2 linked regions of the Pedosphaera parvula Ellin514 genome follow. The protein of the gene in region 1 binds, or shares a complex with, the protein of each later gene. Links are inferred from orthologs where the notes say so. Each region holds a gene or a part of one and is shown in the gene's direction. Other genes may lie near its edges.

What was found.
Region 2: rny (region 1) and CFLAV_RS02960 share a complex: the UniProt entries of both Bacillus subtilis proteins name them as parts of the possible RNA degradosome complex. The link is inferred for Pedosphaera parvula Ellin514 from one-to-one orthologs.

Annotation. Positions count from the first base shown.
Region 1 is NZ_ABOX02000017.1:59,088-74,852, forward strand. The notes cover bases 7,895-10,888. They hold rny (ribonuclease Y), read left to right. Parts: upstream 7,895-8,578; coding sequence 8,579-10,198; downstream 10,199-10,888. Other genes in these bases: CFLAV_RS14835 (replication-associated recombination protein A), read left to right, coding at 7,895-8,009; CFLAV_RS14840 (5-formyltetrahydrofolate cyclo-ligase), read left to right, coding at 8,019-8,639; CFLAV_RS14850 (hypothetical protein), read right to left, coding at 10,611-10,888. Outside these bases: CFLAV_RS32360 (PAS domain S-box protein), read left to right, coding at 1-909; CFLAV_RS14815 (PepSY-like domain-containing protein), read right to left, coding at 931-1,812; CFLAV_RS14820 (hypothetical protein), read right to left, coding at 1,865-2,320; alaS (alanine--tRNA ligase), read right to left, coding at 2,425-5,151; CFLAV_RS14830 (DUF748 domain-containing protein), read right to left, coding at 5,338-6,114; more of CFLAV_RS14835, read left to right, coding at 6,636-7,894; more of CFLAV_RS14850, read right to left, coding at 10,889-11,363; CFLAV_RS14855 (immunoglobulin domain-containing protein), read right to left, coding at 11,545-15,339. UniProt on the Bacillus subtilis protein: Endoribonuclease that initiates mRNA decay. Initiates the decay of all SAM-dependent riboswitches, such as yitJ riboswitch. Involved in processing of the gapA operon mRNA, it cleaves between cggR and gapA.
Region 2 is NZ_ABOX02000003.1:124,327-140,081, forward strand. What follows is about bases 4,626-7,609. They hold CFLAV_RS02960 (6-phosphofructokinase), read left to right. Parts: upstream 4,626-5,472; coding sequence 5,473-6,747; downstream 6,748-7,609. Other genes in these bases: CFLAV_RS02955 (alpha/beta hydrolase), read right to left, coding at 4,626-5,234; CFLAV_RS36810 (glycoside hydrolase family 9 protein), read left to right, coding at 7,010-7,609. In the rest of the region: CFLAV_RS37350 (DUF7133 domain-containing protein), read right to left, coding at 1-1,117; CFLAV_RS36355 (PVC-type heme-binding CxxCH protein), read right to left, coding at 1,050-2,114; CFLAV_RS02945 (amidohydrolase family protein), read left to right, coding at 2,298-3,209; CFLAV_RS02950 (hypothetical protein), read right to left, coding at 3,220-4,053; more of CFLAV_RS02955, read right to left, coding at 4,134-4,625; more of CFLAV_RS36810, read left to right, coding at 7,610-8,866; CFLAV_RS36815 (glycoside hydrolase family 9 protein), read left to right, coding at 8,820-10,394; CFLAV_RS02975 (hypothetical protein), read left to right, coding at 10,464-10,991; CFLAV_RS02980 (BON domain-containing protein), read left to right, coding at 11,181-11,504; CFLAV_RS02985 (signal peptidase II), read right to left, coding at 11,558-12,073; CFLAV_RS02990 (winged helix DNA-binding domain-containing protein), read right to left, coding at 12,298-13,386; CFLAV_RS02995 (sulfatase-like hydrolase/transferase), read right to left, coding at 13,522-14,868; CFLAV_RS03000 (arylsulfatase), read right to left, coding at 14,865-15,755. UniProt on the Bacillus subtilis protein: Catalyzes the phosphorylation of D-fructose 6-phosphate to fructose 1,6-bisphosphate by ATP, the first committing step of glycolysis.

The DNA of each region.
Region 1 (15,765 bases):
CCTGTGGTTGAGGATGCTGTAAAATTCCTCCGATCCACCCTGCCTGCATCGATCGAAATTCGGTCGAATTACGAATCCCATCTCCTTCCTATTTCAGCCAACGCCACCCAGGTGAACCAGGTGATCATGAACCTTGGCACCAATGCGAGCCATGCCATGAATAACAACGGCCTGCTGGAAGTGAGGCTGGATATGGTCACGGTGGATGCCAACACCGCTGGCACAGTCCCTGATCTGCACCAGGGCAGGTACGTTCGCCTCTCGATGCAGGATGCCGGCTCTGGAATCGACACGAGTATTCTTCCCCACATTTTTGATCCGTTCTTCACGACCAAGTCACCTGGCCAGGGCACCGGTTTGGGACTGTCCGTCGTGCACGGCATCATGAAGAGCCATGGCGGTGCCGTCACGGTTGAAACGGAAGTCGGAAAAGGCTCTGCTTTCAACTTGTTTTTCCCTGCTCTTGAGGTCGAGATACCACCCTCGAAACCCGTGGAAGCGGATGAAGCCCAGGGTCACGGTGAACGCATTTTGTTCGTGGATGATGAACACTCGATCGTCTTCATTACCACGCGCATGCTCAAACGGGTGGGTTACAACGTCACCGGATTTACCAATCCTCTTGAAGCCCTCGCTGCTTTTAAGTCGGACCCTGATCAGTTTGACCTTGTTGTCACAGATATGTCCATGCCGTACCTGGATGGACCACGCTTGATTGTGGAAATCAAAAAGATCCGACCCGACATCCCCATCGTAATGACCACCGGTTACATCCGCTCTCAAGATGTTGAAAGCGCAAAAGGTCTTGGTATCGCCGAGCTGATCCTAAAACCGAATACCATCCACGAATTGGCTCAAACCCTTCACACCATCCTCGCCCGCCGCCTGAAACCAAACACTCCGCCTTAATTCGCAGTTGCCCCGACGAATTCAAGGCTCCTTTTCTCCGTCCATTCCCCGAAATCTTCCACCTGCACCAATCTTGAAATTGAACGCCTTGCCATCTTTCAAACTCTCAACCTCATACACATACTCTCCCTTCTCATCAAAAACCTTGTCGATCCGCACCAACTTGCCGTTGCCCACTTTTCCGTGAAGCACCTTTCTTCCGAGCGGCGGCAGGTCCGACGCAAACGCCTCGATGGTCTCCAGCTTTCCATCCCCCGCAATCGTCATATCACGACTCCTCCCCCCTTCATTCACTTCGGCACTGTACGAAATTCCATCCTCTTCTAATACTCGATAAACACTCTCCAGCTTTCCCTTCGCACTCTCAACTTCGATGGTCTTCCTCACTGCGACCGGGGCTTCCTCCAGACCAATCTCAGCCCGGATCATTTTGCCCTCCATCGTCACTGTAAAAAACCGATCCTTCCCAGCCTTGTTGGTCATCTCGACTTCATAACTGATTGTTCCATCCTCCTCTGAAGTCTTTTCCACGCTGTCGATTGTTCCGTTACCCAACTGTGCCCTGATTGCTTTTTGCGGCACGGCCGGCACCTCGTTCAAATCCACTTCCATGCCCAGCAACTTGCCTTCCTCCGACACCGTCATGTCCCGCGCATCCTCGCCCTTCACGATTTCCACCACGTAACTAATCTCTCCATCATCTTCCTCCCGGTCAATCTCCCCCACCTTGCCCCCGCCCACATTCAACTGGCTTTGCACCATCTTCTGCACCGCCGCTGGCAAATCAGATAAAACAAGCTTCTTTGCCTCCGCCGCACTGATCTCGGTACAAACCACCCCGCAACAACACAGGAAAAGACTTGCTACAAGCGAGAGTGATTGCCGGCTGAAGTTCCTTTTCATGATTCCGCTGGAATATAGCCGCCCCCCTTAAATGTCAACGTGGATTTCAGGCCTAACTGTTTGGCTTCCGAACGATTATGACGTCGCCTTCGTGATCACAGAGAACTAGTCGATTCGATTCCGTGCACACCATCACCACATCCAAGTCTGAAATAACACATTCTCCGGTGACACGTCGATAGGCCTCTGCAAATGCCTCTGTCGCAGACATCCGAAATGCAAAAGGTGTATTCCCCGAACGAAATGAACAATCAGTCACGACAATAACGAATTCATTTGAATTCGTGCCGGCCAAAAGCTTCCGGATGGCGGTCGCATCACTTTCCTCCAATAATTTCTCCCCAGCCCACTGCTCTATAACCAGCCCATCCTTCTCAGCAGCAGACCAGAGAGAACCGGGAGTGAGATAGGCCACACTTGGAATCAGAGCCCTAACAGCTTTCCAAATCATCTCCCATGAGACTCTCTCAAGATTGGCGTCGGACATTTCCATAATTGTATCACTCATTTAATACTCTCCGCAAAATTCGCGAAACAAGCGCCTCTCCTCCATTGTCGACAAGAGAGGACGCACACCGACACAGCCGCTGACGCTCTTGATTCAGCTAAAGATTAAGCGCCAATCAGCCCCTTTGCCTTCGCCATCGCCTCATCCAGCTTGGAGACATCCTTGCCGCCGCCTCGGGCATTGTCTGGCTTGCCGCCACCTTTGCCACCCACGATCGGCGCGATGCCTTGAATAATTTTCCCCGCCTGCACCTTCGCGGTAAACTCAGGCGAAACTGACGCCACCAGCGCGACCGCTCCATTGGCAGCCCCACCGAGCACAACAACTCCCTTGAATTGCCCCTTTAAGGCGTCTGCTATCGATTGCAACGTGTCGCCATCTGCCGAACCCAGGTTCTCAATGATGGCCGGAATTCCATTCAACGTCGCCGCTTTCCCAATCAAGCTCTTCGCGGTGTTCGCGGCTTCCTTTTGGTTTACGGCCTTGAGCTGTCTCTCCAGCTCTTTCTGTTGGGCCAGCAAGGCATCGATTTTCTTTTCCAATTCACCTATCGGCGCATTCACTTTGCCAGCAATACTCTTGATAAGTTGAATTTCATCGGTTGCCTTGCCATATGCTTCCAACCCGGCCACCGCTTCGATACGACGCACTCCAGCCGCCACGGCAGACTCACCAATAATGCGGAACAACCCAATCTCTCCGGTTCCCTGGGTATGAGTTCCACCGCAGAGTTCCATGGAGTAACCGTTCAACTCCCCGGCTTTCCCGCCAATCTGCACGACGCGCACGCGGTCGCCATACTTATCACCGAAAAATTGCATCACGTCTTTGCGCCCCTTCACATCGGCATGAAGAACCTCCGTCCACGACACGCCTGCATTTTCCAAAATGCGTTCGTTCACCAGCTTTTCCACATCCGCCACCTGCTGTGGTGTCAATGGCTGTGAATTAAAATCAAACGTCAGCTTATCCGGCCCCACGAATGAACCCTTTTGCGACGCCTCTCTGCTCACGACTTCATGAATTGCCCAGTGCAAAATATGCGTCACCGTGTGATGCCGCTGAATCGCATTGCGCCGCTCCCGATCCACCGTCAACTCCACTTCACTTCCCGTCTGCGGCGCATCACCGTCCGCAAGGAAATGTAGCCAGGTGTTCCCACTCTTTTGGGTATTCTCCACCCGCCACAATTTGCCGCCTTGGCTCAATTCACCCGTATCTCCCACTTGGCCACCCATTTCCGCATAGGCCGACGACGTGTCCAGCACTACAGCGGTCTTATCCTTCAATCCCACGACTTCAAGCACCTTCGTTTTGGCCTGAAGTTGATCAAAGCCGATAAACTTGGTCGGCACGGTCGTTTCGATTTGCGAAAGCGAAATCACTTCTTTCTTCTGCGCGGCCTGAGAACGCTTCTTTTGCTCGTCCATGAGCAAATTGAACCCAGCAACGTCCACGGCCAGTCCGCGTTCGCGGGCCATCAACTCAGTGAGATCGAGCGGAAAGCCGTATGTGTCATAAAGCTTGAATGCAAAAGGTCCCTGTAGTTGATGACCGGGCTTAACGTGAGCAATTTCCTGGTTGAACAACTCGATACCTCGATCCAACGTTTTGTTAAAAGCTTCTTCCTCCGAGCGAATCACATCCTTGACATGCTGCTTGCGTTCGCGAATTTCGGGAAACACCTGACCCATCGTTTCAGCCAGCACATCCACCAGCTTGTAGAAAAACGGTTCATGGAACCCGAGTGTGCGTCCGTACTTAACTGCGCGACGCAGGATGCGGCGCAGCACATAGTTCCGGTCCGTATTCCCGGGCTGAATCCCATCAGCAATCGAAAAACTCAACGTCCTGATATGATCCGCAATCACGCGGAACGCCACGTCAACCTTCTCCTGCTCTGTATCTCCTGTGCTGCCCGATTTCGGCAATGTCGAGCCATAACGCTTACCGCTCAATTTCTCGATTGCATCAAAAATTGGACGAAAAATATCCGTTTCGTAGTTTGAAATCTTGGCATTGGCAAAATCCTTGAAACCGTGTGACCCCTGCATGATTGAAGTCACACGCTCAAATCCCATGCCAGTATCAACATGCTTTGCAGGCAATGGTGAAAAAGTCCCACCCGGATTCGCATTGAATTGGATGAACACCAGATTCCAAATCTCAATGCACTCCGCCGTTCCCTTGTTGACGAGCGCGCCCTTGGTATCCCCTTGCGGCGTCAGATCCACATGCAACTCCGAGCACGGACCGCACGGACCCGTATCGCCCATCATCCAGAAATTGTCCTTCTTATTGCCGTTGACGATATGCACCTTCGGATCGAGCCCGGCGGCGGAAAATTTCGCGGCCCACAAATCGTAAGCTTCCTGGTCAAAATCACTGGGGTCGCCCAGCGATTTGTCCGGGCTGTAAACCGTCGCGTACAAGCGTTCCTTCGGAAACCGCCAGACTTCCGTCACTAGTTCCCACGCCCAATCAATCGCTTCCTTCTTGAAGTAATCGCCGAAAGACCAGTTCCCCAACATCTCGAAAAAAGTATGGTGATAGGTATCCAGTCCGACATCTTCCAAGTCGTTATGCTTGCCGCCAGCGCGAATGCATTTCTGCGTGTCCGCCGCGCGCGTATCCAGCGATGGAACCGCTCCCGCCCATTTGCTCACGTCCGCCTTTTTCTGCCCCAAAAAGATCGGCACGAACTGGTTCATCCCTGCGTTGGTGAACAATAGGTTCGGCGAATCCGGCATCAAGCTGGACGACGGCACAATGGTATGCTGTTTCGATTTAAAAAAATCGAGGAACGACTGGCGTATCTGGCTACTGGTCATAAAATCTTAAAGGCAGCCTCGCTGCTCAAATCATCAATGTAACTTAGCCGTAAAAAGGCACAAATGCCCGCTTTCGACAGGCGGAGAGGATAGAAAATCACCTCATTTAAAGCTAGTGGAAGTTTAAAGCCCCCAAACCGAAACCGGCAGGGGGCTGAATTTGCTGAAATCTCGTTGAAAACAAGGCTATTGCTTCTTCTTGAACAAATCGGTGACCCCTTTAGCTGCCTTATTCAAGTCATCAACACTTCCCTTACCCAGATTCTTGCCAATGTCTTTAAGTTGCTTGCCGCCATCCGCGATGGCTTTGGTCCCAGCTTCCACCGCCCCTGCCAGAATCGGCTTCAATATTTGCCGAGATAATTCCGCAGCCGAAACCCCACCTTCCCCGGTGCCAACGTTTTGCAAATGGATGTCAGGAATCGGTACGGTCATCCCCAAAGTCTGGCCCAAAGCAGTGATATTGAGGTGCACCTTTGCACCGTTCACAACAATGTCCTTCACTATGAATTTCTTTTCCTTCTTACCCGCAGTCGGTTCGTTCTTCACCTTCTCCTTCGTTTCGCTGGTCGAATTAAGATTTTCCAGGATCTTGCTCAAATTATTCCCGGTTAAGGTTCCCTCCATGGTGATTTCAGGAGCCTGAATATTGATTTGCTCCACCATGATGGTATCTGACAACACAGAGCCCACCTTAACAGCCACTTTGACGTCACCCACCTGGATGGCGGAAGCAGTTTTATAACCTTCCGGATTGCCCACGAACAATTTGCTCAACTGCCCGCTCCCTCCAAATGGAGAGATGTTCGCGGAACCCAGCTTCACATCGACTTTTGTGATCTGAGGCCCCACCGTTTCCACTCCCTTTTTCACAATGGAATTCAGTGAAAAGAAAACTGCCACCAGCGCCACCACGAGCAGGATGCCCAGTCCGAGAACAATTCGAATCAATGTTTTTTTCATATTAAAGTGTCATTCGGTGCCACTGCGGAAAAAATGCCTTTCCGCCAGACAATACCTCGGCCATGGTTGGGTTCGGAGCCATGCAGGTCAAGCGCATTCAATGGCCGTGTTGTAAAGAAAAATCTTGGCAATTAGGGTGATGACCCGCTGAATTTTTTGAAATATTTCCTTGAGAAAAACACACAATTCGCTAATACTTTTTGCAGTTGAATGCGCATAAAAAGTTGAGTGCGCCACGCTCTTTGTAAACAAGTTTGAGCACCAGATTTTACCCTGCCATGTTCGTGCTCCTAGCAAAAATCCTTGAACCGTAATTAGAAAAACACGGAGCCTCTATTTCGGTTGTCGGCCGACAGGCCTTGACTGGAAGTCGTAAGTGATCGATCGGGCTCCACCTGTTCCTTAAAAAGTTCAAAGGGACTGTTATACACGGCATTACGGTGGGGTACTCTTTAAAACTCATCCACACGGATGAGTTTTTTGTTTTGGGCGAGTCCTCCCAAACCTGATATATTAATCCCATGTCGCGGGACGACCTGTTTGCCACCCCCAAAGAACCTGAGGCCAGTGCTTTAGAGAACACTGAACCCCAACCGGTTCGGCATATGCCGTTGGCAGCACGCATGCGCCCCCGCAATCTTTCTGAATACATCGGTCAATCACACATCCTTGGCCCGGGCCAACTGCTCCGCCGGGCCATCGAAGCCGATCGCATCCAATCGCTCATTTTCTACGGTCCACCCGGCACAGGCAAAACCTCGCTCGCTCAAATCATCGCTCTCCAAACCAGCAGCAAATTTGAGCGCCTTAGCGGCGTCGAATCCAACGTGGCCGATATGCGCCGCGTCCTGTCCGCTGCATCCAATCGGCTCGAAAATACCGGCCAACCGACCATCTTGTTCGTCGACGAAATCCATCGCTTCAATAAATCGCAGCAGGATGTCCTCCTGCCTGACGTGGAAAGCGGCGTCATTCGTCTGATCGGTGCCACTACTCACAATCCATTTTTCTTCGTCAACTCCCCGTTGGTCTCACGATCGCAAATATTTGAATTACGCCCTCTCACCGAAGAGGAACTCTACCAGTTGCTTCAACGCTCCCTTCAAGATCCCGAGCGCGGTCTGGGCTACATGAAAATCCATGTGGATGAAGCCGCCTTGCGCCACCTCGCCAAACTTTCTGATGGCGACGCTCGCAAAGCCTTGAATTCTCTCGAAATCGCCGCACTCACCACCTCTCCCGAAGCCAACGGCATCATCCATATCGATCTCGCCGTTGCCGAACAAAGCATCCAACGCAAAGCCGTGGTGTATGACGGGGATGGCGATGCCCATTACGACACCATCTCTGCCTTCATCAAATCCATGCGCGGCAGCGATGCCGATGCCACGCTTTACTGGCTCGCCAAAATGATTCACGCCGGTGAAGATCCCCGCTTCATCTCGCGACGCATCGTCATCTGTGCTGCTGAAGATGTCGGCCTGGCTGATCCCATGGCACTCGTCCTCGCCAATGCGGCGCACCAAGCCGCCGAATTCATCGGCTGGCCCGAGGCGCGCATTCCCATCGCCGAAGCTGCGATCTACATTGCCACTGCCATTAAAAGCAACACGAGCATTACCGCCATCGATGCAGCATTGGCCGATGTCCGTTCCGGTCGCACTCTGCCCGTCCCCGAGCATCTGCGCGATGCCCATTATGCTGGTGCAGAACGTCTCGGCCACGGCAAAGGCTACGAATACGCCCACGATCACCCCGACCACTTTGCTTCTCAGGATTATCTCGGAGCCGACAAACACTACTACGAGCCCACCGATCAAGGTGTGGAGAAGAAGATCAAGGAGCGGGTTGAGAAATGGCGCGCCTTGCTGGCCCAGTCCAGAAAACCTAAATGACAATTCGTCATGGATAACAGCCCTTCCCCCAACCATATCCATAAGCACGAGAAAGCCACACTGCGAGCGAAAGTCCGGACCGAAGTGAAAAAGCTTTCTCAGGCAGAACGACAGTCCTTGTCCCTCCAACTCTGCTCCTTATTGGAACAACAGGAAATTTGGAAACAGGCTCAGTCCATATTGTTCTATGCACCTCTACCAGATGAACCTGACATTTGGAAACTGGTGGAGGATTCAATTGCTACCGGAAAAACCGTCCTATTGCCTCGCTTCCATCCTGAACAAAATCAGTATGTTGCATGCCATATAAAGAATATTCCCCGGGATCTCTCCACCGGTCAGTATGGAGTCCGTGAACCAAACGAATTTTGTTCCACAATTTCTTTAAACCATCTGGACTTGATACTCGTACCTGGGGTAGCATTCGACTTTGCTGGACACCGGCTTGGTCGGGGGAAGGGGTTTTATGACCAACTGCTGGAAGTTCTGCACGGTACGACTTGTGGAGTGGCATTTGATCAGCAAATTTTGGATAAGGTCCCTGTCGAACCGCATGACATTCGTTTGAGTTGCATCTTGACGCCGACGCGCTGGCAATCAGCAACACCGCCGCGCCCGGTCTTGAAATGATCCTGGTGGGAAATATTTATGCAGAAGGCGCCTGCCTTGTCGTTGGCGCAGTGCTTTGCTATCTTCTTTTGTGGTTGCGAGACCGCAATGCAAGAAAGCTCCAAGCTCTTCAACTCCAAACCCTTCTGGAGAACGCCCGCCGCGATGCTGAAGCCTTCGTTCGCGATGCGCGCCTCGCTGCCAACGAAGAAGCGCTCAAAATCCGCGAACAAACAGAACAATCCTTTACCGCACGCAGGCAGGAACGCGCCGAACTCGAACGCCGCCTCAGCGAACGCGAAACATTGATCAATACCCAACTGGAAGGCGTGGTCCAGGCTGAGAGAAGTTTACGTGAACAAAAGGATGTGCTGAAGCGAAAGGCTGACTTGCTGGATTCACAGCAACAGGAACTGGAGGGGCTCATCAAACTTCGCCGCGAACAACTCGAGAATCTTTCCCGACTTTCCGAAGACGAAGCTCGCACCCAATTTCTTAAGGAAGTTGAAATGGAGGCGATGCGCGATGCCAGTAATCTGACACGGCACATTGTCGAGGATGCGAAATCCAAGGCTGAGGAAAAAGCCCGGCAGATAATTAGTGTGGCCATTCAGCGTTACGCAGGGGATCACACATTCGAAACCAGCACCGCCACCATTGCCCTCCAGGGAGAGGAAATGAAAGGCCGCATCATTGGTCGTGATGGCCGCAATATCCGCGCTTTCGAAGCTGCGACTGGCATCACGGTTTTAATCGATGATACCCCGAACGCAGTCGTGCTCTCCGGTTTCGACCCGGTTCGGCGCGAAATTGCGCGTGAAGCCATGAATCGCCTGATTCTTGATGGACGAATCCATCCCACTCGCATCGAGGAAATAGTTGCCAAGGTCACCCAGGAAATGGATGAAACCATTGTGCGACTTGGTGATGAAGCAGTCGCCAAGACTGGCCTCTCACCGATGCATCCAGAAATCATCAAACTTCTCGGTCGCCTCCATTTCCGCCACAGTTACTCCCAAAACATCTTGAACCACTCAATCGAAGTTGCCCATCTAATGGGCCTGATGGCTTCAGAATTGGGAATCGATGTTTCCCTCGCCAAACGCACTGGGCTGCTACATGACATTGGCAAAGCCGTAAACCACGAGATTGAAGGTCCTCACGCTGTTGTAGGCGCTGATATCATCAAAAGGCACGGGGAATCTGATGCCGTTGTAAACGGCGTCGCCTCCCATCATAATGATATTCCTCCCATCGGCCCATTGGGCATTCTGGTCAGCGCTGCTGACGCCATCAGCGCATCACGCCCTGGCGCCCGCTCGGAGAACATGGCTACTTATTTGAAGCGCGTGGATGATCTTGAAAAGATCGCTTTGTCCTTCCCCGGAGTGGAAAAATGCTTTGCCGTTCAGGCGGGACGTGAACTTCGTATCATGGTCCAACCTGAGCAGGTTTCAGACGACCAGGCATTTGCCCTCGCCCGGAATATCGCCTCCAAAATCGAAAATGATCTGCAATATCCGGGGCAAATTAAGATCACGGTCATTCGGGAAACACGCTGCGTGGAAGTCGCCAAGTAGTCTCACCTGTCCCCCTCACGGCGCCCTTGGCCTTTTTCCCATTTTAAGATCGTCGTCTCCCCTCAGAATTTCAGCCGAACGTTCATTGATAAGTACGTTAAAAACTCCAAAATCTTTTTACCGTCAAAAACCTCTTCGTTGTCTCAAAAAAAAAAGCCATTGGCGATTACCAATGGCTTTTCAAATCTATCACCGCAGGAACTACAAAATGCTAGTGTGGCTGTGTCATCGTTCCAGGAAGCATCCCGTTCTGCCATCCTTCTGGAGAATTCCATGGCCGTGGCGATTCATTGCTCGCCTCTGCATCGCTGGTCTTACAACCACTGCAGCAGCCAAGCCCAACAGTAAGAGATAACAGCAGGGCCCAAGTCCGACACTTTTTCAAACTGGAAACAAGCTTCATGGGCAAAGATCAGTAAAGAACCTGATCGCCTTCCATCAAGTCAACGACCTTCCAACCCGGCATCACATTGGCGATACTGCGGTTGGCCTGAACGCTCTTGATCTTAACCTTGGCGACCAACTTTCCGTTACGATTTACCAACATTTGTCCATCCTCAAGCACACCCTGTTTGTCACCAATATCAAGCACTACAAACTCATACTTTGGATCAACCGCCAGGACTCTGCCTTTTAAACCGTCGGGCAGCTTAACCAGAAATTCTGGATCAAGGAGCGTATTCAGCTTGTTTTGAAGTTTGACGTTATTGGCGATCAAAATCTTCTTCTCAGCCTCGATCGCGTCACGCTGTTCCTTCAGCGAGGTAATAGATGCCAGCGTCGCCTTGATATGGTCGATGGGAACGCCCAAGGCTTTCCACGCGGCTAAATCGTTTTGGGCCGAATCACGCTCCGAGGTGGTCTTCTTTAAACTATCGGAAAGCGCGGTGGCCTTCTTGGTCGCTTCAGCAGCCTCAGCGCTGGCTTTACCGAGCTCATCCTTAGTCGAAGCCAACTCGGTCTTGGTCTGATCCAAAGTGGTTTGAGTATCCTTGGCGAGCTTTTGAGCTTTTTGCTTCTCAGCTCTCTCCATATCGCGATCCTTGGCGTTCTTGTCCCGGTCAGAGATCGTCGTGTTAATCTTGTCTTTTACCTGAACAAAATTCAGAACCCCAGCCGCGAGCCCGGCTATGATGGCGATAATTAAGGCAATTCGAATCAACATGGCTTTTGCAAAAAACTGATTTTCACATAGCCTAATCACACTAACTCACCGTGTCAACGCCCTTTGAAGCAAGTTTTTTAAACAGCAACTCCTCACCTGAAAGCCCGGCCATAATAAACATAAACAAAAAGCCAGCCTGGTTGCATCCAGACTGGCTGTGAGCTTCAAATTAACCCGCGATCTATTTAATCAGGCGGTAATATTTGCTTCCACCCGACGCGGTATTTGTGACGGTGTATTGACCATTTGCAATCGCCCCCGTCCCTTCCGGACTCCAGATGCTGGGACTGGCCAGGACCGGTGCCGACTGCAAAGCATAGCCGGTGAAATTCGTGGGCCAACTCACAAGCGCATGAACTCCGTCAAATGTCACGCTCAGTGACGGTGGTGTGGGAGCAACCAGATTGAATGCCACAATACCATTGTTCCCATCCACAGCGTATACCCGGTTGCCGGCGAAAACGACTTGCGCAATCAGATTGACATTCGGCTTCGAATTGGCCGGGAAATTATAAGTTGCAAGCAACAACGGTGCGCCCAGGTCAGAGATATCATACAGCGCAAGGCTGTCAGGAGAATTGGTATTGCCGGCAAAGTTAACACCAGCCAGCAACTTTCTCGAAACATCCAAGGCCACAGACCCAAGCGACGACGCGAAGTTGTTGAAGTTGCTCAGCACCGTGCTCGTCCCGCCAGGCAGGTTGTAACTTACCAATTGCAGGGCCGTTCCCGCTCGCTTCTGCCATATATTAGTCCCTGTCGCGAATTGCAGACTACGACCAATCGGAGTGCTGGGACCTGTTTCCCCGAAGTAAGCATTCGTGAATGAAGCCAATGAAGCATCCACCGGTGTCAACACCGCTGCCAGGCTTCCCTGGTTGGCATCAATCACGATCTGGGTGTTCGTGCCAGCGCCACGGACGTCCATCGCGTCACCCCAACGGAAACCAGTGGTCTGATTGGCAGGCTCACCGGAGTAGACCAAGGCTGGCTGGGTGCTGCTATTGGCATCTGCCCAACGATAAAGCTTATAAACTGCTGCGTTTGTTCCGCTGGTATCCATGTTTGCCGCATAAATGGAACCATCCTGGCTCACCCCGACGGAAAGCAAGACAATGCTTCCACCAGTAATGCCAGTGGTATCAAGTGTGTATAGGTCCGCTCCTGTTGCGGCATCCAATACATGAACGGCTTGCCCCGAAGAAGCTCCCGTACGGGTTACTACATAAACCTGATTTGACAGGGCGCTATACGCAATGCTCCGGTAAAACGGAGTCGACCCACTACTGCTGCCATCCAATGGAAGATAAGGACGGCTCGCGGGTGCCAGGTTCCATGCCTGTGACAAGGAATAATTCCCCTGACTCAATGCGACCGTTACCACAGCCACCGAACTTGTCGAGGAACCATAAGCATTCGCTGCAATCACGCGGTAGTTACCGCCATCGGTGAGTTGGGCATTGGTGATGGCATAGGTCAGATTCGTAGCCCCTGGGATGTCCGAGCCATTTCTCTGCCACTTGACCGTTGCTTGTTGATCGAGCGTAACCGTCATGCTCCCCCCACCACCCAGGATCACTCGCAGGTTTTGTGGTTGCGCGAAAAAGTTCGGTGCTGTCGGCGGCCCCAAAGCCACCTTGAACGCCATGATGCCGTTCTGTGCATCAATGGTGAAGAGCATATCGCCAGCAAAGAAGGTCTGGGAGATAAAATTGCCATTCGCATTATGCGGATACACCGGAAAAATGTATGAGGCCAGGAACAATGGACTGTTCAAGTCGGAAATCTCATACAGGTCAAGGGAATCGTTCGTCGCTGCGACAGGATAATTCACCCCGGCCAACAACTTCCGCGTCAAATTCAACCCGACACCAGCGAGAGTGTTGGTGAAATTGGAATTCGTGCTCAAGGTGGTGGTAGCTGCTGGTGCCTGGGTCAAATCGAAACTGGATTGCACCAGCCCAAAGCCTTTACGTTTCTGGTAAAAAGTACTGCCAGGTCCGAATTCGAGGCTGCGACCAATGGGGGTTCCCACAGTCGGCTGCAGGAAATATTGCGCCGTCCAGTTCGTCATCGTGCTATCGGTCGGAGTCAGGACAGCCACGTATCGTTGTGCAGCATCGTTATTATCCAAAATAATTTGGGTATTGATTCCACTGCCACGCACGCTCATAACGTCACCCCAGCGGAAGGTGCTGCTCTGAGAGGCTGGATCACCCATAAAAATTTGCACTGGCACGGTGTTGCTATCGCCGTTCGCCCAGCGATACAGTCGGAACACCTTGGCCGGGTCTGCTGGACTTCCGCCATAAGCGTTTGGAGTTTCATTACAGGCATAAATGGCCCCGTCATCCGCCACGCCGATCGCATCCAACCCCAAGCCCGATGAACTCCCTTGTGGCGCCACATAGAGCTGAATTCCGTTCGTGTTCAATGTGTATAGCACGGCCCCATTCGTGGCGTTAATTGCATACACCAGATAATTTGAGGTGGTGGGGCTGGAGCGACTGACAACATATAACTGATTTGAGAGCGCATTGTATGCGATGCTGCGCTGGTTCGGCACATTGCCAGTCCCACTATAATCAATATACGGTTGAGCTCCTGCTGCTGCGCTCCATTGTAGGTTCAAATGATACAGGTCGGTCGGATTCACCACCACCAACTGTGATGCAACCGTCTGCGTCCCTGCCGCGTTGCTGACAACACAGCTGTAAGTTCCAGAATAACTCACCTGCAAATTTGAAATGACCAACGAGCCATTGGTGGCCGAAGCGATATTCACTCCGTTTGAAGTCCATTGATAATTCACCGCTGGGAACGCCGACACGGACAGTGTGATTGTCCGCCCAATTGTCATTCTATTCGTGGCGGCTGGTTGCGACAGGATTGTTGGAGCCACAGTTGGTACGGCATCAACGCTGTAGGCAATCAACCCGTTGTTAATCACGTAGGAGTAAAGCTTGCCGCCACCAAAGTCCAGATACCCGGGAGGAGCCGAGGCATTGGCATTGTTGGGGGTATAATCCTTAATATCGAGAAGCACAGGACCGCGGTTCGTATTTGAGATATCATAAAGGCGAACATGTTCAGGACCGGTAGTCCCGCTGATTACGTCAATGGCAGCCAAAAGTTTGTGGACATTATCCACTGCAATCGGGCCGAGATTGTCGGTGTTTCCGAGTGCCGTGGAATCATAGGTTTTAATGGTAGTCGCACTCAAAGCTCCCAAATTGAAACTCATCCAGCGAAGTGGAGCCCCAACCTTTTTAGCATAAAAGCTATCCCCAGGCCCAAAGGCAATGCCATCGTTAAAATTCGCGGTTGTCGCGTCCGTGCCGAGAACATTGGATGCGAAATTCGTGCCATCAGCTGTTGTGAATACCACCACGTTGGTTCCCGAAGTTGAATTCACCAGCGAACCAATAATAATTTGTGTATTGGCCCCTGCTCCACGAATGTCCATGCTGGTTCCATATCGCTGAGCCGGGGTGAGAAAGTTTGAAAAGCAAACCGATGGTGCGTTGGTGGTAAGGACGGAATCCCAGCGATAAATGATGAAAGGAGTAGTGCCGCTGTTGTTGACTTGGTTGCACACATAGACGGCTCCGTCATCCGCCACCAGGCTCCCCGCATCGGCATAGGCTCCGCCGACAATGCCGTTGGTGTTCAAATTGGTCACTATGGTTCCGTTGATGCCATCCAAAATGTAAATATTACCAAGCACATTGCTCGAGCCACCCGCCCCGGAATGTGTATCCACGAAAACGAGATACCCAGTTACTGGGTCATAGGCCATCCCACGCTGGTTATTGCCGATATCAATCCAAGGCACATCCAACGGCTGTATACTCCCATCGAAACGCACTCCAAAGGAGGTAAGTGGATTTAGACCAGGATTTGTTTGGGCATTAGCTCCAAATACGAGAGCCATCAGGGAAATGATGGCGAGGGCGATGCAGGTTCTTGTTTTCATAGGTTAAACTCTTCTAATATGACCGGGACACTTATTTTCATTGTCAATTTCAAATCACTCTCTTCCTCGAACACCTGCAAAACACCTCGTCCGCTCCGCGTTGGTCCGGTGTTTCCGTGCAGGCCTGTCATTTATCCCACTTGATTATGGCAGCTTAGGATGCTGTTAGTTCCGGTCCTCTGGGAAGGTTGAAAATTCAACTCCGCCGATCATTGGATTACGAAAATAAATGCAACTGGTGGGATAAAAAAGACTCTGCTCATTCACCTTATGGCAAACAAAAAATGATTTAATCAAGCAAACTCCTGAATGCCACTTCATAAAATCTTATTAGGTGAATAATAAATTTGAGCATGAGAACCTCGTTTTTTTCTGTCAATAAAATTAAGAAATTTTTCAGTGCTTTTGACGCCTATTATGTGCAGG
Region 2 (15,755 bases), on another replicon or contig:
CTTGCGCAAAGATGCCTTTCAAAGCTCCTTGAGTATCACTCTTCACCAAAGAACCACCAGACTTCTGCAAACCATCTCCCAGCGAGCGCACGAGGGAAAACGTGAGCGCATCGTCATGCGATTTGCTGATGAACGCCAACACCTGCGCCACTTCCTGCTGGTTATTCTTCGCCCCGACGAGGGAAACCAATTGCAGGAGAAATTCCTGACCCGACTTATTCTTAGTGAAAGCTTCATCCCTGGCCACTGTGCCGAACATTTCACTCGCTCCCTCAGTGAGTGAACTCAGCACCGCTGCCTGAACCCATGAGCTTTGAGCATCCTGTTTTACGATCACACTCAAAACCTGAATTCGGCCTTCGTTTTTCAATTCTCCGAGAGTGAAAGCGAGTTGATAGCGAACGTTGATCGAAGGATCAGATGCCAGATTCTGAAGCCTGCTCCACAGTTTCTTTGATGCCATCGACTTCTTGACGAATTTTTCCGACAACTTGATGGCGTGCTCACGCACATGTGCTTCGGTGTCATTCAAGCCAATCAAGACTTGCTCCTCCTTCAGTGAGTTCAACCCATCCAATGTGCAGAGAGCTTGTAATCGTCCGAGAGCAGATTTGGAGTTCTTCAACAACTTCACCAAGTCCGGCACCGCCGACTTATCCTGTCTCTCATTCAACAAACGCGAGGCCGTATCACGATACCAGCCATTGGGACTTTCCAATGTCGCCACCAGTTCCTTCGTTGAAGTCTTGTCGAGATGGGGCAATGCGGGCTGCTTGTAACCATCCGGCACCACCCGATAAATGCGTCCGCGATCATTGCCGCTATTCAAATCGAGAAATTGCTTGATGCTCGACGGGAGGGACCAGGGATGCTCAATCGTCTCGCGATACATATCGATAACATACAACGTGCCATCGGGAGCATTCGCAAACTGCACCGGACGAAACCACGTGTCCTTCGAAGCCATGAACTCCACATTCTCCTCACCCGGACCGCGCTGGGCTTTCAAACCGACATCGTCTGGCAAGAGCACCTTGCGATGAACGAGATTACCACCCGCATCCCCCACGAAAGCATTGTCCAAGTATTCCTTCGGAAACGCATTGCCTCGATAAATCGTCGTGCCTGTAGCCCCGGTAAAATAACCAGCCGAACGGCCGCCGCCCTCCACTGGCCCACTGACCAGACCGGCCACACGCCAGTGGGGTACGAATCACGCGCCACGGTTCCTCCGGGCTAATACGAAACACCTCCGCTGCCGGGCCATCCACCGCGATGCTCGCCAGCGGCGCTGGCATTGCATAATACGGATTGCGAGCCGCGTATTTGTCATCATACATGAACAAGCGGATGTGGTCGCTGTTGTTGCAGGCGAAACGATGTCCCCAATCGTCAAAGCTCAACCCATGCTGTCCCCCGCCCGATTCCGAAGTCATAGTCATCGTGCGCGGATCGATGACGAAGTCGCGTCCATGCAAATCAAGCGGCTTGGCTTCAGGATGTCTAAGTGATTTGATCCAACCACCGTTACCGCTGGTGGCGCCATGGATTTTGTTATCCAAGCCCCAGTTGAAGCTGTTCAACATCGCCTGCACATTGATGCGTTTCACCCCTTCGGCAAAACCGGTAAAAACCACTTCGCGCACATCCGCCTTGCCATCGCCATTGGTATCCTTCAGGTAAATAATATCCGGCGTGGCACCTACAAAAATCCCGCCATCATAGCAAATCACTGCCGTGGGCCACGCCAGATTTTCCGCATATATGGTGCTCTTATCAAAAACGCCATCCCCATTTGTATCTTCCAGCATGCGGATTCGTCCCAGATGCGGCGTCTCATCCCGGCGCTCGGAATAATCGATCATTTCCACAACGAACAACCGCCCTTTTTCGTCGAAGGACATTGCCACCGGACTCACCACCAGCGGCTCTGACGCTGCCAGTTCCACATGAAAACCGGGTTTAACCTGAAAGGTCTTCAAGGCATCCTTCGGCTCAACCGCCGGCATGCGCGGCAGGTCTTTGGCGGTGATCGTAGGTTCGGCAGCCTTCAGGGCTGGAACCATTAAGAGTGAGGTGGTCACCAACCCCACCAGCGCGGGATACATTCTCATATTAGATAATCGTCTATTCAGACAGCCCGAACGACAAGTGCAAGTGATTTCTGGTTATCTCGGCAAATGAATACAGACGCATCCAGTTCAATCTATCTTCACTGTGACAAAACAATTTTCTGGTTTGAATTCCCATGGCATTCACTCCAGAATCACCGCCAGTCAATCTAACAAACCGATTTCATGAAGCATTCCTGCACTCGCCGCGAGTTTTTGGCCTCCACCTCCCTGATGCTCTTCGCTGCCGCCGCGCATGGAGCAGACGCCCTGCCAGAAAAGCCTGAGCCGATCATCGATATCCACCAGCACACGAATTACAGCTTTCGCACCGATGAACAGTTGCTGGCCCATCAAAAGGCCATGGGGGTGACGCAGACCATTCTCCTGCCAGCAGGTTCGCTCTATGGTCTGGAAGCCAATTGCACGGGGAACTCCGCCGTTTACAACTTTTGCCAGGACCATCCCGGCGAATATGTCTATTGCGCCAACGAGGTGGCCGGTCTGCCGGGAGCCCGCTCAGAAATCGAGAAATGGCTTAAAAAAGGAGCTCTCGGCATTGCGGAACAAAAGTTTCATGTGAATTGCGATTCCCCGGCTATCGAGGAAATTGCCGAGATCGCCCAGGAATACAAAGTGCCGGTACTGCTGCATTTCCAGCACAATGTCTACAATCTAGGAATAGAGAATTTTCATAAAATTCTCGAAAAATATCCCAAGGTCAATTTTATCGGCCATGCCCAGACCTGGTGGAGCAACATCGACAAGAATTCGGATCAAAAAACGATGTATCCCATGGGCAAGGTGACGCCCGGCGGCCTTACCGATCGTCTCCTTACCGAATACCCCAACATGTATGGCGATCTCTCGGCCGGGTCGGGTTTGAATGCCTTGAATCGCGACAAGGAATTCACGCAGGGGTTTTTTGACCGCCATCAGAACAAGTTGCTTTACGGCAGCGACTGCAACGACGCCATTGGCCGCGGCCCCGGCTGTCAGGGCGCGCGCACGATTGCCACCGTCCGCCAGCTTGCACCGAGTAAAGCGATTGAACGAAAACTGCTGTACGAAAACGCCAAACGGGTGTTTAAACTCTGATACCAGCAGCTTATCCTTGTGCCCGTCGTTGCACGCTCCTTTTCACCTTCAAGGAGCGGATAAGGCGCACCCAGTCCTTTTTTTCCTCCGCACTGTCGCGCACCACCGCTCGCTCCCGCACGCCAGGCATGGGCATTCTCAAGGCCTCGCCGGCCTTGCCCACCAATTCTTCAACGGTCGAACACTTTAATCCGAAGTCGGTGTAGAATCGGCTGTTGAGATCATCATTAAGTCCCACGACAACACAACCCGCAACCAGGGCTTCCTTTGGTGGACGAGGCGATCCTTCCTTATCATTGCCACGCCAGACAAAAACCTTGGCATCTTTCAGCATCTCCGCGACGACTGCTTCAGGTTGATTCACTATCTCCACCACCTTGTTTCCGTAACGTTCGCGCAACTGGCTGGCAGTTTCCGGGAACTTGTGCGACCTGGTCATATAACAAATCTGCTCCTTTTTTGGCCTGCCATCATATTCGAAAAGCGAGCGTTGGATGCTTGGCTTGACGATTACGCAGCGCAGTTTCGGATTCTGCTCTTTTAGCCATACCAGCGTGTCGGGAGACTTGCATACGACCAAATCAGCATGTGACTCGATACGCTTATACTTCCCGAAAGCGCAGCAGAGATGGAAAACCTCTTCCCCCATGTTGATCGGGTGGATCGCCGGATAGACTACCAGGTCAGGCTTATAATTATTCTGGTTGATCTCGCAACGGTGCGCGAACCAGTGAACAAGGTGAGAGCCATCAAATGGCTGGATGGTGCTTTTCCCGAGACTGCCCAGCCATCCACAGACCGTGTACAACGATTTGACTCCTCCACTGTAACCTGGAGGTGCCAAAACAACAGAATCGACTGCTCTGATCCGGCGAACAAATTCCCTTCGCTTCTGCAGCGACCTTCTGAACTTCCCTAAATCAATCATCTCAATGCTGACTCCAAAACATGGTATGACTCGAACCGCTCCACATCAGGAAAATCATGCGCGCAATTGGGATGCCTCACCAGCAGATTTTGCGGCACCCCGTAGATTTTATATATTTGTCCCGCTTCATTCACGATTCTGTCCACACTTTGCCATTTGAAATTACTGTCGCCCAGCGGTGCATTGATAAAGCAAACCCGCGGAGCCAACGCTCCGATGAGTTCGTAAAAATCAAAGGGGATTGCGTTCAACTTATAATCAAGCAACTTTGGCATGTATCGTTCACTGGTCCAGCCCTTGATATTTCCGTTCATGTAGTCCTGGTAGGAATCAAATCCGCTGCTGGACACAATCACTTTGATCCGTTCATCGAACACCGCCGTGTAAATCGAATTGTGCCCGCCCAGCGAATGGCCAATCGCTCCATACCTTCCCTTTCGCACGTAAGGCAAAGAGTCCAGCAAGTCCATGCCGCGCTTATTATCCCAGATTGCTTTCATCGTGCCGCTTTGATAACCAAGCGATTTGAGGTCCGGTTGAGAATTGGCCATGAGCGGATAAGCGGGCGAGAGCGTCACAAAGCCTCGTTCAGCCAACTCCGCCGCATACGCTCTATGCTCTTTTCCAAAGCCGACCACGACCTTATGACCGAGTTGCATCTCGGTTGGATGCAGGCAAAGCACGGCGGGAAATTTCTTTTTGCCTTTCAACGCTTCCTTGGGAATGCAGAGATAGGCTGGAACTCTTGAATTGGGTTCGGAGGCATAGCTGATCAATTGACGCACGTAACTTCCGCAATCCACCTCCTCTTCGACCTTCACGTTCAGCGCACAAGACTTCTCTTTTCCCGGCAATGGCCCCATCACCTCCTGCATCGCACGCAAAATGTCAGCGCGCCGTTTGTTCCAGTCCGATTTCGATTTAACCGGCGCCACAACTCCTTTGCTGTTGCGGTATGCCAGCAGATTGGTTCTCTCCAACGCTGCCACAGCATGCGCCCTGTGATCGCTTGAGTCACCCACACTTTCCGCCTGTGCCCATTCCTGACAGGCCACAAGAAATAGCACAGGAAGAACTTTCAGCAGTGGTCGAAGCATCCCTTGATGATTGTCCCCTGCTCAAAAATCGTCAATGCCGCTCCTTAAATGGTTTGCAAGCCTGCAGTTTGCCACAACAGAAGGTCCTAAGTCGGAGGAAAAAAGGGTTTTTTAGACTGGGTCATACGGTTTCGGCTTTACAGATACGCGTGTGGTAGGCAAGGTTTCGCGTCAATTTTTAAACATTTAGGTGAGTTTTTCAGACAAACAACCTCACCTATGCTAAGAATAGCAGCTTATGGCAGAACTTGTTGGAAATCTATTGGTCGCACAGTCTGGTGGTCCCACTGCGGTAATCAACGCCAGTGTCGCGGGTGTCATTCAAGAAGCCGGCAAACATGAGTGCATTGAAGAGATCTATGGTGGTCTCAACGGCATTCTCGGCATCTTGAACGAGGAACTGATCGACATTAACGAAGAAAAAGCCAAAACCATCGAAGGGCTGAAATATACACCTGCCGCCGGTCTTGGTACCTGCCGCTACAAAATCGATTTTAAAAAGAAGCCCGAACAAGCCTCCAAGGACATGGATCGCCTGTTCGAAGTCTTCAAGGCGCATAACATCCGCTTTTTCTTTTATGCCGGTGGTAACGATTCCCAGGACACGGCGCATAAGATTCACGAAGAAGCCATCAAGCGCGGTCATGAAATGCGCGTGATTGGCGTGCCCAAAACCATCGACAACGATTTGCCGCACACCGATCATTGTCCCGGTTATGGTTCCGTCATTAAGTATAATGCCGCCACCGTCATGGAAGTGGCCTTTGATGTCAGCAGCATGGCCACCGATGACGGCTCCTGCTGTTTGATTGAAGTCATGGGCCGCGCCGCTGGTTGGATTGCTGCGGGCACTGTGCTGGCCAAACGCTTGGAATCGGACGCTCCCCATATTATTTTGATGCCCGAGATTCCGCTGAACGAAGCGGTATTTCTCGCCAAGGTGAAAGAAACTGTTGCCTCTCATAAATACTGCATCGTGGTGGTCGGCGAAGGTCTGAAGAACGCTGCCGGTGAAGAAATCGGCGCTGATAAATCCCGCCTCGATGCGTTTGGTCATCCGGTACTTTCCGGCGCGGCTGAGCGCCTTGCCGAGATCATCCAGGGCAAGATCAACCTCAAAACCCGCACGGTTAAACTCGGTTACGCCCAGCGTGCCGCGGAACATTATGCCAGCTTGACTGATTCCCAGGAAGCAGTCGCTTGCGGCGAAGCTGCAGTGAAGGCCGCCGTCTCAGGCCAGAGCGGTTTAATGGTCAAAATTGTCCGCACCCAAACCAGTCCGTACAAGTGGACCACTGGTCTGCAGCCCCTTGGCGATATCGCCAATGTTGAACATTTCCTCCCACGCGATTGGGTGACTGAAGATGGCTTCCTGCCCAACCAAAAGTTTATCGAATATGCCCGCCCTTTGATTGAAGGCGAAGTGAAAGTGCCGACCGAAGGTGGCTTGCCCAAATTCGCAGTTCTGGAAAAAGTGCGCATTGATAAGCAGCTTCCTCCTCACGTGAAGTAAGTCGGCGCCCTGCGCTTAATCAGTTTCTAAATCCCTCTCTTTTTGTGAAGAGAGGGATTTTGCTTTTCTCGCAGGATGTCGCTTAGTAGTTGTCGACACGTAAGAATCATTTCTTACATAATCCATCAGTTTGACTTCTTAAAAAACTCTGCCATTGTTCTCGTGAAAGATGGCTAATGGAGGTTCTTTCCGGTTTCTGTTTCGATTGCTCCCGTTACTGCTTGTTTTGCTTGGCTCGACCGGAGTTGGGGCCAACCTGCCCATGGACGACTCGTTGCCGTTGCGAATGCCCTCAATCGGGGATCACCAGTTGCGAGTTCTTTCCTCCACCTTGTTGGAGTTGACTCTCATCACCACCAAGGCACCCGACCCGGCAACGGTAACACAATGGAACTTTGTTAATGCAGCGGGCCATCTGACTTTGCCCGCCACTTCGGAGTTTGGCGTCAAGGTCAACGGTCAGAGTGTTCCGGTTCAGGCAGTTGGTTTTAAACGTCGTGTGCTTTATGCACCACTGAAACAACGAGATCTGCGTATCGGCAACCAACTCTACCTCCGGCTGAGCAACCCCGTGCCGACCGGTGCAGCGGTCCAGGTTTTTAATCCATCCGCTGCGCTATGGGATACCAACACCATTTTCACTGTCCAGGCAGATGCTCTGCGCTACAGCCCGGTCATTCACGTCAACCAAATCGGATATTTGCCCACCATGCCCAAAAAGGCGATGGTCGGCTTTTACCTCGGCAGCATGGGCGAAATGAATCTTTCCGGCTTTTCAACCTTCCAATTGGTGGATGCCCAAAGTGGAAGCGTCGTCTTTAGCGGGAATCTTACTTCACGACTGGATACGGGCTACACCTATACTCCAACACCTTATCAGCGAGTGCTTCAGGCCGACTTTGGCAGCTTCGTCACGCCCGGTGAATACAAACTCGTGGTACCTGGATTGGGAGCATCCTTTCCGTTCTTCATTGATGAGAGCGTTGCCGCGAATTTTGCCCGCACTTATCAACTTGGCATTTATCACCAGCGCTGTGGCACCGATAATTCCTTCCCTTATACTCGCTTCATCCATGCAGACTGCCACATCAATCCGGTGGAGATTCCAACAATGGATTCGCCGGAGGCCGGCTTTGTCAATGATGTGCTGAATAACGAATCGATGGGGGCGCTCAACAATCCCCTGCACACCGCCCCGCGCATGACCAACATCGACGCCAGTCTCTACCCTTTCATCAACCAGGGTTACATCGATGCCAGCGGGGGGCATCACGACGCTGGTGATTACAGCAAATACACGATCAATGTCGCGGCGCTGATACACTATCTGGTTTTCGCAGTGGACGCATTCCCAGGCGTGAAGGACCTGGATAACCTCGGTATTCCCGAAAGTGGCGATGGCATCAGCGACCTGTTGCAGGAAGCGAAGTGGGAGGCGGATTTCCTGGCAAAGTTGCAGGATGCGGACGGTGGATTTTATTTCATCGTCTATCCGCGTACTCGTGAATATGAGAACGACGTGCTGCCGGATCATGGCGATCTGCAACTGGTGCTGCCAAAGAACACTTCTGGTACGGCAGCGGCCGTGGCGGCCCTGGCTGAAATTGGTTCCTCGCCCACTTTCAAAGCTGCCTACCCTGACGCGGCCTCCAACTATCTGGCCCAGGCCCTGGCCGGCTGGAATTTTCTGCAAACGGCCATTGCCACCTACGGACGCGATGGTTCTTATCAGATGATTACGCAGTACGGGGATGAGTTCATGCACAATGACGAACTGGCCTGGGCGGCAGCAGCCTTGTACGCGGCCACGGGTGATCCGGTTTATGACAACGATTTGCGAACCAACACACCCAATCCGAACGATCCCAATCTCCGGCGATGGGGTTGGTGGAGCATGTTTGAAGGCTATGGCTGCGCGTATCGCACCTATGCATTTGCGGCCCGCACCGGTCGCCTGCAACCGGCGCAACTGAATTCGAATTATCTCGCCAAATGTGAGGCGGAAATAAAGTTCGCCGCCAGCAATGCCGTGTTGTATTCGCAGCACATGGCTTATGGCTCCAGCTTTTCCGATGAGAACAAGCCGATACTCACCGCCCGGTTGGTATTTCTCCGGTGAACAGGCCTTTGATGTTGCTGTGGCCTATCTGATTGCTCCCCAGTCGAGCTACCTTGATATCATCTTCCAAAATTTCAATTATGAAATGGGCTGCAACCCATTGAATGTTTCCTTTCTCACCGGCACAGGTTGGAAACGCCAACGCGAAATCGTGCATCAATACGCACAAAACGATCGACGCACACTTCCTCCGTCCGGCATTCCTTTGGGCAATATTCAACAGGGAGCATACTATGTGGACACCTATACAACCGAACTGGGGGCGTTAATATTTCCACCCGATTCTGCAAATACCGCTCCCTACCCCATGTATGATCGATGGAGCGATGCTTTCAATGTGATGACCGAATTCGTCGTTTCCAGGCAGTCAGGCAAAATGGTCGCAACCACCTCCTGGCTGATGGCGATGACCAGTTACAAAACGCAGGCGTGGAATTCCGCGGTGGGAATAATCACCGGAATTCCGGCACAGACATCGGCAACTAATTCCATTACCGCCAATGTTTTGGCACCAACCATGTCTCTGAACAAGGCGCGCATTGTCTGGGAGGGATTGCTTCAGGAACCTTACCTCGGCCCGCAGTTCAGCTTTACACCGGGGAACATCGGGGACAACTGGATTGAAGTTGAGGCACAACTCCCGGATGGGCGAAGAATTGTGGCGGCCACCAACGTATTCGCTCTGCCCGTGAACTCCTTGCCGCCTGTCGTCACAGATTCAAACACCGTTGCTGCCTATCGATTGGCCACCAACTTCAGCGATGCCATGCAACAACAAACCGATCTGCAAGTCGAAGGAAACGCTGCCCTCGATCCCATAGGCCTGCATGTCGGCGGCATAGGTGACGATGTCACCGTGGATTTGGACAATCTTCTCGTTTACAATCCCACCAACACAGCGGCAATCAGCGTCGAGGCAAAACTGTATATCAACAGCTTCAACGTGCTTGGCCTCGGTGTTGCCAACATGCTGGTCCTGACGGCATCCTGGAACGCGCAACTCAATCTTTCACAGGATACCTGGAAGCCGCAACCGGACATTTGGGGTGGCAGCAATTTGATTCTGGATGGCACCGTCCTCACTAACAGCCTTACGTTGCGGAACTGGCATCTGGTGAACATTACGCTTGATGGGACTGGGTATAGTGTGACGGTCGATACAAACAAAATATTCCAGAATATCAGCTCAGATCTGACGAACTGGAATGGCTCGGGATTTGATACCTTGAGAGCCGGTAATTTCGATGGTTGGATTCGCGATCTCGTCGTGCGCAACATTCAGATCACCAACTATCCCCCTCCCATTTTGAAGGTCATCGGCTTCGCCCCCAATGGCTCCTTTCGCCTGCACATCGACAACGGCACCAGCGGCGCGTTCGTGCTCGAAGCCTCGACTCAATTAACCAACTGGACTCCAATCTATACGAACTCCGTCGGCGGCCAAATCGATTATACTGACACAGCCTCACCCGCGAACCCGAAACGATTCTATCGAGCACGCAACCTGCTCGTGGCCGTTCCACCATGATGCCAGGCACGGTTGCCACTGGCCGACAGTTTTCTGCCATATCCCAAGGTGAAGAACACGCTCACAAATATGAAAACCCACCTGAGCTTTCTATTGTCGGCAATTTTGTTTTCCGGCCTGCTGTCGGGTTGCCATTCCACCAGCGCCGTGGTGCGGGCGACGACGACTCTTTCCAAAGCCCCCAGTTTTGAATGCATTTCAAACGCGGTGCTGCATGTCCCCGGCGTCACCCAGATCCTTCCGGCAAACGTTACACCGGATCCGACCTGGACGGTTTATCATCGTCTCAGCCGCCAGCTTCCCTATGAAAGTTTTCTTTATTTGGAAAATAATGGCACCCGCGGCATGGTTACGCTCAAGCCTCAATGGAAAGCTCCTACCATACTCGAGTTGTCAAAAATCTGGATCGATAAAACGCCTGCAAACGCCGAAGTCGATAGGGTTCGTAGAGTCATGGACGAAATTTATTCTGCCATCCAGGAACAGTGCGGCAATCTGCCTCCGCCTGAAGCCGTCCGGGAGCGATTCGTCAATCTGAAGAATTATGAAAAATCTTTAGCCACCGCATCGGAGGGCATGAAATCTTTACCCCGATAAGCAAGCCACTCTTTAAGGCAATGCGGAGTCGTCTCACTTCAATTCCAAAGATGTCCCCCTCGAAATACCCCATAGGAATCAGTGGTCTTGTTTGCAAATCTCTGGACAACAGCACGACCGCTTCAACGCTCAAGATTATCTGGAGCAGCGGCAGTCGCAAAGAATCAGAAATAATCGAAGGAAAACCATATGTACAATACAAAGAAGATCATGGGGCTGATGATGTGTGCAGGCGCACTCGCATTCACCGCTGGCGTTACCGGCTGCGCGGGCGATCGCTACAACCAAAGCACCGGTGAGCACATCGATGACCGGGCGACCACCACCCGGGTCAAAAGCGCGTTGTCCCACGATGCCACCTATAAGTATGAGAATGTGAACGTCACGACCTTCAAAGGAGTGGTTCAACTGAGCGGCTTCACCGATACCGGAGCCCAGAAGAGCCGGGCTGGCGATATTGCCAAAGGCGTTGAAGGCGTTCGCGAGGTGAAGAACAACATCACCGTTAAGTAATTTGCAACAGCGGGGCGCACTGGTACGGCGAGACTATGCGCTTGCCGTACCAGTTATTTCGGATTTTGCTTTGGATTCTTTTTGCCTTGCTGCCAGAGATCCCAAGCCAGCACCGCGACACCGATCATGATCAGGACATCAGCGGCATTAAACACCCCGGTGTGAAGTGGGCCGGCCTGGAGGAAAACGAAGTCCGTGACGCGCCCGTGACGGGTGGCGCGATCAATGAAGTTGCTCGTCCCACCAGCCCAGACCAGTGCGAGCGCAAAGAAGGAGAGGCGACTCAGCCTGGGACTACGGGCCAGGTAACCAAATAAGACAAGCAGTCCCACCCCCACCCCGAAGGTGAGCAATCCGACACGCAGAGGCTCTGGTAACGAAGAGCCGAGACTCAGGAAAGATCCCGAATTCTCGGCGATCCGCAGCTCGCCCAATCCGCCGGGCAGCGTGACGTATCCCAGCCGGCCAAGTTTCGTGCGTGCGATCTGTTTCGAGGTCTGATCGCAGCCAATCGTGCAGCCGAGAACTATGAATAATATGAGCAGACGGAGTTTAACCGATGCGGTCATAAGTTTAGGGCAACCTGCATTTTCATATTGGAACGTAATAACGGCATCGTTTGAAATGGTTTGTTACCATTGCCTATTTAGCTCATCCATTCAAACAAAAAGACCTTTGGATTCGAGTTTGGTGTTGAAGGAAATTGGGAATAATCGATTCGCTGACTGGAGGTAGAGCAACCAGGTTGAGGCCTTCGAACTTTTCCCATATCAAACTTAAGGCACAAAAATGGTTACGCCTCCTCGCAGGAGAGAATTACAGGCGCGCCCAGATACCTGGCATAGCGTTCGGCAGCAGGTGCAAGCGCGCGCGTTTGAGTTTTAGTCATTGAATCAAAGGGAGTCGGCTGAAGGACTGCTGTCCCCTTTTTGAAAGTGCGCTTCCAAGTTCCGACCACCCGACCATCCCACACGAGTGTCGGACTAAACATACCATTCGATCCCGGGCAGATTTTATCAGCATGTTGCAACTCCAGTGCCGCGGTGCGATCCTTGTAGCCCAACATAAATTCATCAAAACCGGGCAGAAGAAACAGGGTTGATAAGGTGCGGTTCACAACATTTAGCTCCTGAGGCATCCAGTAAACTGTATCGTTGATTTTCATCTGTACGAGTCGTGAGGCGACCGCATCCAGACCGGCTTTGGCATCGGCAATTCTTAATCCGGACCATCCGACGAAATCGTGCAGCGATGCCGGCCCATGGCTGGAGAAATAGCGTTGAGCCAGTTCTGCCAGGGCAACCTCACGTTCCAAACTCTTACTTTTTGGAACCCATTCATCGAGCAGCGCAAAAGTCTGCTGTTTGCCTTCCGGTGCGCCAAAACAAATAAGTCCCTCCTGAGCCAAGCGCCACAAGATATGATAACCGCGCTGGCCTCCAGTCGAGATATGGTTTTTTTCGAGCAACGCATAAATCGCATCGCGAGAAAGTTGTCGACCGCCCTGCAATGCCTGGATAAATAGTTTTTCGCAGCGCGCAAAAACCTTCCCGTCCAGTTCGAGCTCTTGCTGTCGTCGCGCACTGCCGGCAATGGTGCGGGTTGTCAGCAACTTCAGCATCCAACGGACATCTTCAGCCGCTAAAAAGTGCAACGTGCCGCGCATCGGCCAGGTGCGAACAATTGTCCGATCAATAATGGCTCGCTCAATTCCCTTGTCTGTCGTTTCGGGCAGACGGAGGCCAATGGACCATTTCGCACCGGCGAAATCCTGGGCTTGAACCGCTCCAAGCCAGGCGACCACCTGTGCTGGCTGCGCGAATCGTTGTGTAGCGATCTGTTGGTTATAAAGCCGGTGGTGGGCAATATCCAAAGTATTCATTGTTTCTCAGGCCGCCCCGCGTGGCGGGCTGGGATACGATAAATGGCATCTCCGCAGGGAACGAGTGAATTTCTTGCCACCGATTGAGATGGACAGAAAGATTTGGCGGTTATCAACGACTCGCAACGGCCCGGTTCACGGCAAAGAATGCCGCCAGTCGAGGACGAGTGCTGAAAGTCGACGCGTCACTTCGGGATTCTGTTCCGCGACATTGTTTTCTTCCTTCGCATCTGCCTTCAAATCGTAAAGTTCTGCCTGGGTGCCATCCGCATTGACGAGTAATTTCCAATTTCCATCGCGAACCGCAACATTTGGACTACGGTTTCTGCCTTTGGGATAGCCAAAGGAACTGTTGCGACCATATTCCCAGAGCATCGGCTGCTTGTGTATTGCGGATTTTCCAAGGAAGATTTTACTCAAGTCCTCGCCATCGAACTTCACATCCTTTGGCAGACTCGCTTGGGCGATTCCACAAAAGCTGGGAAATAAATCGACGGCATTGATCAATGATTTTTCATCCACCTGTCCGGCGGGGACGTGGCCTGGCCAGCGAATGATCAATGGCAGGCGAATGCCGCCTTCATAGAGACTGATTTTGCTGCCACGCAAACCCGTTGTTCGTTTACCGTTGAAGGTCGGCAACGGCCCGTTGTCGCTGCTGAAGACAAGAATGGTATTTTCCTCCAGGCCCATTTCCTTCAAACCGTCCAGCAGACGTCCCACCTGCCGATCATATTCCGCCATCACGGCCAGGAATTTAGTCTCACGCTCGCCGCCGTCCTTGGATTCCGCCGGATCGCTTCCCTTTGGCACCCAGGGGGTATGCACATCATCCGGCCAGAGGTTCACGTAACACGGTTGGTTCGGATGACGCTTTAGAAAATCCAGAGTTTTATCAACGAAGAAAGAGGTGCGATCCCAACGTTTGACCTTATCGTCCGGTGACCAAATCCAATTGCGGGCGGTGATATCGGGATCCGGTTGAGGACTTTCATACGTGCTGGCATGTTCGTCGAACCCGTAGGCAGAAAAAGGAGGGGCATTGGTGACATCACGACCGCCGCCCATATGCCATTTGCCGATGTGCGCCGTGGCGTACCCGGCAGCTTTGAGCGTGCGGGCGATGGATGGAGCCTTGGGATCAAGGAAGTCTGCCTGCTCCGAGGCGCGATTGCCCGCACGGGTTTGCAGGTAGTTGGTGATGCGCCAGCGTGCCGGATAGGAACCGGTGAGCATTCCGGTTCGCGATGGAGAGCAAACTGGTGAAGCGACGTAATACTGCGTAAACCGCGTGCCTTCGCTTGCCAGCCGGTCAATGTTCGGCGTGGGAATCATTTTACCGCCATAACAGCCGACATCGCCCAGGCCCATGTCATCGGTGAGCAGAAAGATGATATTGGGCGGACGTTTTCCTGACTCGGCCCCATTGGAAAGGAGGCAGACGAAAACCAGCAGACAAAGTGATAGCAACCACTTCTTCATTCCCGGCCTCCTTTGGCCTTGATCTTTTTATTTTTATTCACATCTTCCTTCCAGGCGCCGAGTGGCAGCACATCCGCGCGGGCCGCCCATGCATTCCAGGCGGCAGCGAGTTCCTTAACCTTTTTCGGATTCTTTTCCGCGAGATTACAGGTTTCCGTACGATCACTTTCCATATCGTAGAGTTCCCAAGGTTGGTTCTCTTTCGCAACAAGTTTCCACCGGCCGTCCCGAATGGCCCGATTGCCTTCGTGCTCCCAGAAGATCGGGTTTTTGCGTTTGAGATTTTTGCCATTAAAGGCAGGCTGCAAGGAAACGCCTTCCATCGGTTTAATCGCCTGTCCGTTGAATTCCCTGGGATAAGTCACGCCTGCGACATCCACACATGTGGCCATGATATCAACCAGGTGACCGGGTTGGCTTTCAAGGCGACCATCCCGTCCTGAAGCGATGCCAGCTGGCCAATGCACAATCAACGGAGTGCTGATGCCGCCTTCGTGTACCCAATGTTTGTATTCACGGAAGGGCGTATTGGAAACATTGGCCCAACTGCGACCGTAAGCTACATAGGTGTCCTCCGGCCCAGGCATGACACCGGGACCGCTGCGAACCCAGCGACCGTCGCGAGTTTGCATGGGAGGCCAGATATTGGGTTGCAAGTCATCCGGTCCCATTGGTTTCAAATTTTCATCACGACCATGGCCGCGATCAGTGCGGCCCATGTCCTCCGCACATCCTCCGTTGTCCTGGAGAAAGAATATCAATGTATTGTCGAGGTTCCCCTGCTGTTTCAACTCGGCAACGATGCGACCAATGCCTTGATCCATATTGTCAATCATGGCGGCATAAACCTCCATGCAACGGGCTTCCCACTGCTTGTCCTCCACCTT